DNA from 4 places in the Tardiphaga sp. 841_E9_N1_2 genome. Region 4 is predicted to be linked to each of the others. Evidence: predicted binding sites of a transcription regulator. Region 4 holds the regulator's gene; each other region holds the start of a gene.
The links. Region 4 encodes LexA, which represses DNA repair genes until DNA is damaged. Its sites were predicted from a motif close to TGTTCNNNNTGTGTTCNG; they were not measured.
Positions count from the first base shown of each region.

Region 1: the regulator LexA is predicted to act here: its motif matches at 1,036-1,053, upstream of AB8A50_RS01960 (ImuA family protein).
Region 2: the regulator LexA is predicted to act here: its motif matches at 694-711, upstream of AB8A50_RS21390 (YifB family Mg chelatase-like AAA ATPase).
Region 3: the regulator LexA is predicted to act here: its motif matches at 1,106-1,123, upstream of recA (recombinase RecA).

Region 1 covers NZ_JBPWQC010000001.1:462,373-464,574, reverse strand. The annotation lists gene AB8A50_RS01965 (Y-family DNA polymerase) at 1-288, opposite strand, end outside; gene AB8A50_RS01960 (ImuA family protein) at 182-973, opposite strand; gene AB8A50_RS01955 (putative DNA modification/repair radical SAM protein) at 1,136-2,202, shown strand, end outside.
Region 2 covers NZ_JBPWQC010000001.1:4,449,419-4,451,620, reverse strand. The annotation lists gene AB8A50_RS21395 (diguanylate cyclase domain-containing protein) at 1-577, opposite strand, end outside; gene AB8A50_RS21390 (YifB family Mg chelatase-like AAA ATPase) at 760-2,202, shown strand, end outside.
Region 3 covers NZ_JBPWQC010000001.1:2,512,750-2,514,951, forward strand. The annotation lists gene recA (recombinase RecA) at 1-1,006, opposite strand, end outside; gene AB8A50_RS12160 (Imm27 family immunity protein) at 1,440-1,661, opposite strand; gene AB8A50_RS12165 (hypothetical protein) at 2,168-2,202, shown strand, end outside.
Region 4 covers NZ_JBPWQC010000001.1:1,035,531-1,037,732, reverse strand. The annotation lists gene AB8A50_RS04855 (GNAT family N-acetyltransferase) at 1-371, shown strand, start outside; gene lexA (transcriptional repressor LexA) at 674-1,396, shown strand; gene AB8A50_RS04845 (ComEC/Rec2 family competence protein) at 1,414-2,202, opposite strand, start outside.

The sequences.
Region 1 (2,202 bases), 570 kb from region 4:
GTCGGTCAGTACCTGCATATCGGCGACAGGATCAGCATCGAACACATGAATGTCCGGACAGACCGCACGGGCATTGGCGAGCGGCAGACCTGGTTCAAGGCCGAGCTTCGCCGCGGCATCGTCCAGCGCGGAAATCTGCAGCGCATTGCTTTGCTTGGCGACGACGATACTTGCTTGCAGATTAGCTGGCGCGCCGTTGCGCGCGAGCTGACGTTTGATGCGATCGGTTGGCAGGCGCGGCAGCCACAGGCTGAGGATGCGCCGATGTGTCACGGAAAACGCACTCATCACACTTCCATTCCATGATCCATTGCCCGTTCGGGCCGTGGCGATTTCGAACCAGTTGCACGTCGAGCATGGGCACGCCCCATGATTGCCAGGGCCTGAATGGCGGCGAATGCGCGGAGCGGATGATCCAGCGCGTCTCTGCCGTACTCGAGACCGGAACGCCTGCAGTCCGCAGCAACAGGCACGTGACGCCCGAGCCGCGCGCCGCCAGCGTGAGCTTGCGGCTGGCGACGAGGTCGAACTGCTTGCTGTCGCCCCAGGTTTCCAGCACGACGCTGCCCAGCGCATCGCAGGCCAGCGCATCAGCCGTGGTCCGCAATGCCGTCTCGACATCGGGCGCGCGCACGGTGACCAGCAGGCGCGGATCGAGGCCGAGCTCACGCCAGCCGCTCATGGCCAGCGCGCCGCATTCGCGTTCGGAGAAATCCTGCCGGATCCACAGCAGCGGCCGCTTTGCCGAGACACGGTGCGCGAGGCCGGCGACAAAGCCCGTGGCCGCCGCGCTGTGACGACCTTCGGCGAATACCTCATGCATGGTGCCACGCGCGAGGCCGCCTTGCAGCGCCGCGTCCGCCTCGGCATGGCCGAGCGACACGCGATCCGGCGCATAGGTATCGCTGTGGGTCTCGATGCGTTCGATGCTGCCGCGCAATTGCGCGAGCGTGGTCATGCGTGCGCCGGTCATGCGCCGCTCCTCGAAATTGTTTCGCCGTGGCGGGTTTTTAGTGAACCCATTGCCGGCCCATTTGTTCATGATATGTTCTAATATAAAGCTAAGATGGCAAGCCGAGTCAATCGGGATCATCAGCCACTTTTTTAGCGTTTGGAATCAAAGGGATTTTTGAACATGGACGTGAAGCGCAAGCTGGAGATCCTGGCGGATGCCGCGAAATACGACGCGTCCTGTGCGTCCAGCGGTACCGAGAAACGGGACTCCCGCGACGGCAAAGGCATCGGCTCGACCGACGCAGGCATGGGGATCTGTCATTCCTATGCGCCGGACGGCCGCTGCATCTCGCTGCTGAAGATCCTGCTCACCAATGCCTGCAATTACGATTGCCTTTATTGCGTCAACCGGGCCTCCAGCAATGTGACGCGCGCCCGCTTCACCGTGGACGAAGTGGTGCAACTGACACTGGATTTCTACCGGCGCAATTACATCGAGGGACTGTTTCTCTCATCGGGCATCATCCGCAGCGCCGATTACACGATGGAACAGGTTGTCGCCGTCGCGCGGAAACTGCGCGAGGAGCATCACTTCCGCGGCTATATCCATCTCAAGACCATTCCGGAAGCTGACGACGCGCTGATCACCGAGGCCGGCACATATGCCGACCGCCTCTCCATCAATATCGAGGTGCCCGAGGAAGACAGCCTCGCAAAGCTGGCGCCGGAGAAAGACGTCCGTGCCATTCGTCGCACCATGGGGCGATTGCGGTTGAAACTCGATGAGGCCCGCGAAGGACGCAAGCCGACGCCGCGCGGCAAAGTCGGGCCGCGTTTTGCGCCGGCCGGCCAGAGCACGCAGATGATCGTCGGCGCCGACAGCGCCAATGATTCAACCATCATCCGCACCTCGGCCAATCTGTACGGGTCCTACAATCTGAAGCGCGTCTATTACTCCGCCTTCAGCCCGATCCCCGATGCCAGCCGCGCACTGCCGCTGCGCGCCCCGCCGCTGATCCGCGAGCATCGGCTGTATCAGGCCGACTGGCTGATGCGCTTCTATGGCTTCGAGGCCGACGAGATCGTCGATGACAATGACGGCATGCTGTCGCTGGACATGGACCCGAAACTCGCCTGGGCGCTGCGACACCGCGACCGCTTCCCGCTCGATGTCAACCGCGCCAGCCGCGAAGACCTTTTGCGCGTGCCCGGTTTCGGCGCCAAGGCCGTGCAGCGGATCATCGAAAC
Region 2 (2,202 bases), 3.4 Mb from region 4:
CCGCATCGAACAGCGACAGCTTGGTTTGAAACTGGCTGCGATTGGCGAGGCCGGTCAGCGTATCGAATTCGGCGAGATAGCGATTGCGATCCGCCAGAATTTTCTCTTCGGTGATGTCTTGCTTCATGCCGAAGATGCGGACGGCAACGCCATCGACCGACTCGACAGTGGCCGTGATCCTGATCCAGCGCCGGTTGCCCTTGAAGGTGATGATCTCCGCATCGAGACTGAAGCCCGTGCGATCCTCGATGGCCTTGCTGCGCCGCTTCGTCAGTTCCCTGACGGATTCTTCGGGATAACAGGCGAGCGCCTCCTCGCGAATCGGCGTCGAGCCACGCGGTAGATCGAAGATGTCATAGACAACATCGGTCCAGACCAGCGATTCATCGGAGAGGTCGCATTCCCAGACGCCGATTCGCGCTGCCGCCGAGGAGCGATCGAATATCTTCCGGCTATGCGCCAGCGAAGCAGCCTGTTGATCGATGATGGCCTGCTGAGCTTCGATCTGCGCCTTCAGCGCAGCGATCAGGTCGGCGTCATCCGGAGCGTCTGGCGGCATCGACAAGCGATCTGACATCTGCGGGCACCCGGTCTTCGTCTCGAAGCTCATAGGATGCTTTGCATGACGTGTTTAAGATTTTCTACGCCAATGGCCGACTTCAGCCAAAACCAGCATACTTTACCGCTACTTTTCGTTCACTGATTGTTCTTGAAGTAGAAGCAACCTTAGGTTACGCTCTCATCTCGAATGAGGGCGGCATGGTTCAACGTGTTTCCACCGTAGCCTTTGAGGGGATCGAGGCCCGCGCGGTCGACGTGCAGGTTCAGGTCGTGCCCGGCCTGCCGAATTTCCTGATCGTCGGCCTGCCTGACAAGGCGGTGTCCGAAGCACGCGAACGGGTGCGTGCCGCGCTGGTTGCCTCGGGTCTGGCGCTGCCGGCGCGGCGGATCATCGTCAATCTCGCGCCCGCCGATCTGCCGAAAGAAGGCAGTCATTACGATCTGCCGATCGCGCTGGGATTGATGGCTGCGATCGGCGCGATTCCGCCGGATGCATTGGCGGGTTTTACCGTACTCGGCGAACTCGGTCTCGATGGTTCGCTCGCTCCCGTGGCCGGCGTACTGCCGGCCGCGATCGGCGCCAATGCGCGCGACGAAGGATTGATCTGTCCGGCGGACTGCGGGGCAGAAGCCGCCTGGGCCAGCCCGGACATTCAGATCATCGCCGCGACATCGCTGATCCAGATCGCCAATCACTTCAAGGGTACGCAGGTTCTGTCGCGGCCGCAGCCGAGAATACATGCGCGTGAGGAAACGCTGCTGGATCTGCGCGACATCAAGGGACAGGAAAGTGCCAAACGCGCGCTGGAAATCGCTGCGGCAGGCGGCCACCACCTGCTGATGGCTGGAAGTCCCGGATCAGGAAAATCCATGCTGGCGGCGCGGCTGCCGTCGATCCTGCCGCCCCTGTCGCCGGCGGAGCTGCTCGAAGTCTCGATGATTGCGTCGGTGGCCGGCGAGATCAAGGACGGCGCACTCACCGCACGCCGGCCGTTCCGCGCACCGCATCATTCCGCCAGCATGGCCGCACTCACCGGCGGCGGGTTGCGCGCGCGGCCGGGCGAGATTTCGCTGGCGCATCAAGGCGTGCTGTTTCTCGACGAACTGCCGGAGTTCGATCCGCGCGTGCTGGATTCGCTGCGCGCGCCGCTTGAGAATGGCGAGGTGGCGGTCTCGCGCGCCAATCACCGCGTCACCTATCCCGCCCGCTTTATGCTGGTCGCTGCGATGAATCCATGCCGTTGCGGTCACGCGTTCGAGCCGGGCTTCTCCTGCAAGCGCGGCCGCATCGATCGTTGCACCTCGGATTATCAGGCGCGCATCTCGGGCCCCTTGATGGACCGCATCGATCTGCGCATCGAAGTCCCGGCGGTGACCGCGGCGGATCTCATTCTGCCGCCACCGTCGGAAGGTTCCGCCGAAGTCGCGGCGCGTGTCGCCGCCGCGCGCGATCTGCAGACCATGCGCTATGCGGCGGCGGGATTGCCGGGCACACATACCAATGCCTCCGCGCCGGCCTCTGTGCTGGAAACGGTAGCGCAGCCGGATGCCCAGGGACTGACATTGTTGCGCGATGCCGCCGAAACGATGCGACTGACCGCGCGCGGCTATCACCGCGTGCTGCGCGTGGCGCGGACGCTG
Region 3 (2,202 bases), 1.5 Mb from region 4:
TCGAGGCTTCGATCTTGGCGGTCATGTCCGGATTGGCTTTCAGGAAGGCCTTGGAATTCTCGCGGCCCTGGCCGAGGCGCTGGCTGTCATAGGAGAACCAGGCGCCGGACTTCTCGACGATGCCGGCCTTGACACCGAGATCGAGGATTTCGCCCATCTTGGACACGCCTTCGCCATACATGATGTCGAATTCGACCTGCTTGAACGGCGGCGCCAGCTTGTTCTTCACCACCTTGACGCGGGTCGAATTGCCGACCACTTCGTCGCGCTCCTTGATCGCGCCGATGCGGCGGATGTCGAGACGCACCGAAGCATAGAATTTCAGCGCATTGCCGCCGGTGGTGGTTTCCGGCGAGCCATACATCACACCGATCTTCATGCGGATCTGGTTGATGAAGATCACCATCGTATTGGATTTGTTGATCGAGGCAGTCAGCTTGCGCAGCGCCTGGCTCATCAGACGAGCCTGCAGGCCGGGCAGCGCGTCGCCCATTTCGCCTTCGAGTTCGGCGCGCGGCACCAGCGCTGCCACGGAGTCGATGATCAGCACGTCCACCGCGCCGGAGCGCACCAGCGTGTCGGCGATTTCCAGCGCCTGTTCGCCGTGATCCGGCTGCGAGATCAGGAGTTCATCGACATTGACGCCCAGCTTGCGGGCATAGACCGGGTCGAGCGCGTGTTCGGCGTCGATGAAGGCGCAGATGCCGCCCTTCTTCTGGGCTTCCGCGGCGCAATGCAGCGCCAAAGTCGTCTTGCCCGAGGATTCCGGTCCGTAAATCTCGATCACGCGGCCTTTCGGCAGACCGCCGACGCCGAGCGCGATATCGAGGCCGAGCGAGCCCGACGAAATCACCTCGATGTCCATCGACCGGTCGTTCTTGCCGAGCTTCATCACCGAGCCCTTGCCGAACTGGCGCTCGATCTGGGAGAGCGCGGCCGACAGGGCCTTGGTCTTATCCATGGAGGATCCTTCAACGATACGCAGGGCAGTCGGAGTGGTAGCCATTGATCTAGCTCCTTATGAAGGGATTCGCGACAGGACAAACGGCAAGCCCCAGGATGGCGGCGCTGTTCGGGTTGAAAATAATGTACCCTATCTGTTCTATGTTCGCAATATGTTCTTTTGAGAATTTGGGGTAGTGTCTCAGTTTGAATACTGAACTTTTTGCTTAGAGGCTGGCGCAGCATGGTTAATCAAACTCGTTGGCCAAACTCCAAAGGTCGTAAATCTGGAGCATAAAATCTTGGTACCGTTCAGCGGGATCTACCAGAACGCCATATCTGTCATATTTGTCTTCTTCGCTCATAGCAGCGCTCTCCAAGCTAAAATAACTTTAGTCGAAAGGTGGAGGCTGACAAATCAAGCCACTGCAATTTTCAAACTAGGCCACTAGGGGTCGAAACATGCCAGTACCCTGGGTACTGGCATGTTTTATCTTTCAGTGGCCTAATTTGAAAAGTCCGGGATATTTGGTTTCCGCATCGGAAGGCGCGATTTCACCCAACTGGCGTGGACCGCCGCTGTGCATCTCACTATGTGGGTAAGTGATCTCCCATAAAGCTCCGGAGACTGGGTCGCGAAAAAGCGTTTCCCACCCGCTCGCATCGTGTCCGATCTTTTCTAGCGCTGCGAGGGCTGCCGATATCTCTGCTTCGGTCATAGTAGCTCCAGGTACTGGCCTGTTTCCGACCCTAGTGGCCTAGTTTGAAGACGGCAGTGGCCTGATTTGGTTTTTGGCACAAAGTGCACAGGACTTTCCCTGAGGCAGGCATATAAATCGTTCCCTCAGATGAGGGAAACCACGTGTCAAAAGAACACCTTTATAGCGCCTTCATCATCGTGGCGGAGCTAATCCCGTCGCGATAGTCGCAACCCTCGTTTTCCTAAAGTAAGGCCACCCACTGAGGCGGCTTCTTTCACCCTGCTCGACGCTTTGCCTTCTTCAAAGATAGCTGCAAGCAGGCTTCCAAATCATCGAAGATGGCCGCCGACAGGTTGTCGGGAAACGCGGTACTGGCCAGTTCACGCTGCACTGGCCTGGTTCGAAAACGGCCGTGGCCTGACTGGGATTGACCGAGCCACTTTTGAACCTTCCTGCGCGTTTCCCGCACAACAGGATGTCCGCATCGCTCATGCGTTCAATCCGACATGGGAAGGTCACACGCCGTGAAGACGATCGCACTGCTCTCCGTCGCTGCCCT
Region 4 (2,202 bases):
CGCAAGGCGGCGAGGTCGTCGGCTACGCCTATGTGGTGCTGTTTCGGAAGCGACCGGCCTATCGCTACACGGTCAAGCATTCGATCTATATCCACCACGGACATGTCGGCCGGGGCATCGGCCGGCTGTTGATGCGCGAGTTGATCGATGTCTGCGCGGCGGCCGGCTTCCGGCAGATCATCGGCTATATCGATGCCGACAACACGGCCTCGCTCGGCTTACATGAGAGCTTCGGCTTTGCCCGCGTCGGCTTGCTGCCCGGCGTCGCCTATCGCTCCGGCCGCTGGGCCGACACGATCATGGTTCAGCGCTCGCTGGCGACCGGCTCCACGACTCCGCCGCCGCCCATTGGGCGCGTGACGTCCGCGTAGCCCAAGCGACCGCGGAAGCATTTTCCATGTCCGTCGAGGATCGACGACTGGTGAGGAACAGCCTCCTCAAACCTCACTCAACGTGCGTTCTGTTGACGGCAAATTAAGCATTGCAGAACACATATGGAACATATAGTGTTCGTTCATGATTTGTTTCGAGATTCTGTGGCTTTGAGTAGTTTGAGAGTGCCCGAACTCGCGCAACCGATCTTCGAACGATCGTCTCTGGATTGAGGCTCACCGTTCGAAGGCCCTTTTAAACGCACGCGGCGGCCGACACCGTCAACTGAGGATGGCTTCAGATGCTCACGCGCAAACAATACGAACTCCTGCGATTCATCGATCAACGGCTGAAGGAAGCCGGCGTCCCGCCCTCCTTCGACGAGATGAAGGATGCGCTCGACCTGCGCTCGAAGTCCGGCATCCATCGTCTGATCACGGCGCTGGAAGAACGCGGCTTCATACGCCGTCTGCCCAACCGCGCCCGTGCCATCGAAGTCATCAAGCTGCCAGAGCTCGGCGCGCCGGTCACCGGCGGCACCGGGCGCCGCGGCTTCACGCCCAGCGTCATCGAAGGCACGCTTGGCAAGGTGCGTTCGGCCGCCAGCATCGCCAGCAACAGCGGTGATGATGACAATGGCCGCACGGTTGCTATCCCGGTCATGGGCCGAATCGCGGCCGGTACGCCGATCGAGGCGCTGCAGACCCGCAGCCACACCATCAGCATGCCCGCGGACATGCTCGGCTCCGGCGAACATTACGCGCTCGAAGTGCGCGGCGATTCCATGCAGGACGCCGGCATTCTCGATGGCGATACCGTGCTGATCCAGCGCAACGAGAGCGCCGACACCGGCGACATCGTGGTGGCCCTGATCGACGACGAGGAAGCCACGTTGAAGCGCTTCCGCCGCCGCGGCGCGTCGATCGCGCTGGAGCCCGCCAACGACGCCTACGAGGTCCGCATCCTGCCGCCCAACCGGGTGCGCATTCAGGGCAAGCTGATCGGCCTGTATCGCCGCTACTGAGATTGCGCCTCGGCGGATTACTGATCTTCGGGTTGAAGATCGGTTTCCGCTGGCGTCGCATCCACCGGCCGGTTTTGTGGCGTGCGACTGTTCTGGATCAGATCGTGCTGGGGCTCATCGGGGATGGCGCGCGACCACGGGCGGTCCAGGCCACGCGGGCGCACGGCATCGATGGTAAAGCCGTTCGCGGTTCGCTGCAGGCTCACCGCACCATTTCGTTGCAAGCGATCCTGATCGATCACCAGCGCCCTGCAATCCCTCGGCGATTGTCTCGTTGTGATGATGAGTGCCGCTTTCTCGCAATCATCTGTGAATGCATCCGGCTGTAAAACCAGCGCCACCAAAGCGCCATCGGCCAGCGCCGCGATGCACCCGTCGCGGTCGCAGGACACACCGTGGCTGAGGGAGGCATCCGTTGGCAGCCGGGCGTCGGCATCACCGGCAAGCCACTCCTTCGCGAGAAACGCATCCTTGGCGCTGCGCATCATATGCAGGCGCCCCTCCCTGCCCCGTACCGCAACGCTGTGACCGTCACCCGAAATCAGGACATCCGGCTGCTTGACCAGCAACGCCCAGACAATCGAGAGCGCAAGCACACCAAGCCCTGCGAGGCGCAACGGCGTGCGCAGCAATCCCAGCACGATGATGCCGATACTGGCTGATATCAGCGGTCCCGTCCCGAAGGCCGGCATCCGGCCGATGGCGCCGGGCAAGGCTGCCACCCATTGCGTGACGACAATCATCCACTGGATGCCGACATCCATCAGCCGCCAGAACACACCGTCAAAGCCAAACGGCATGGCCAC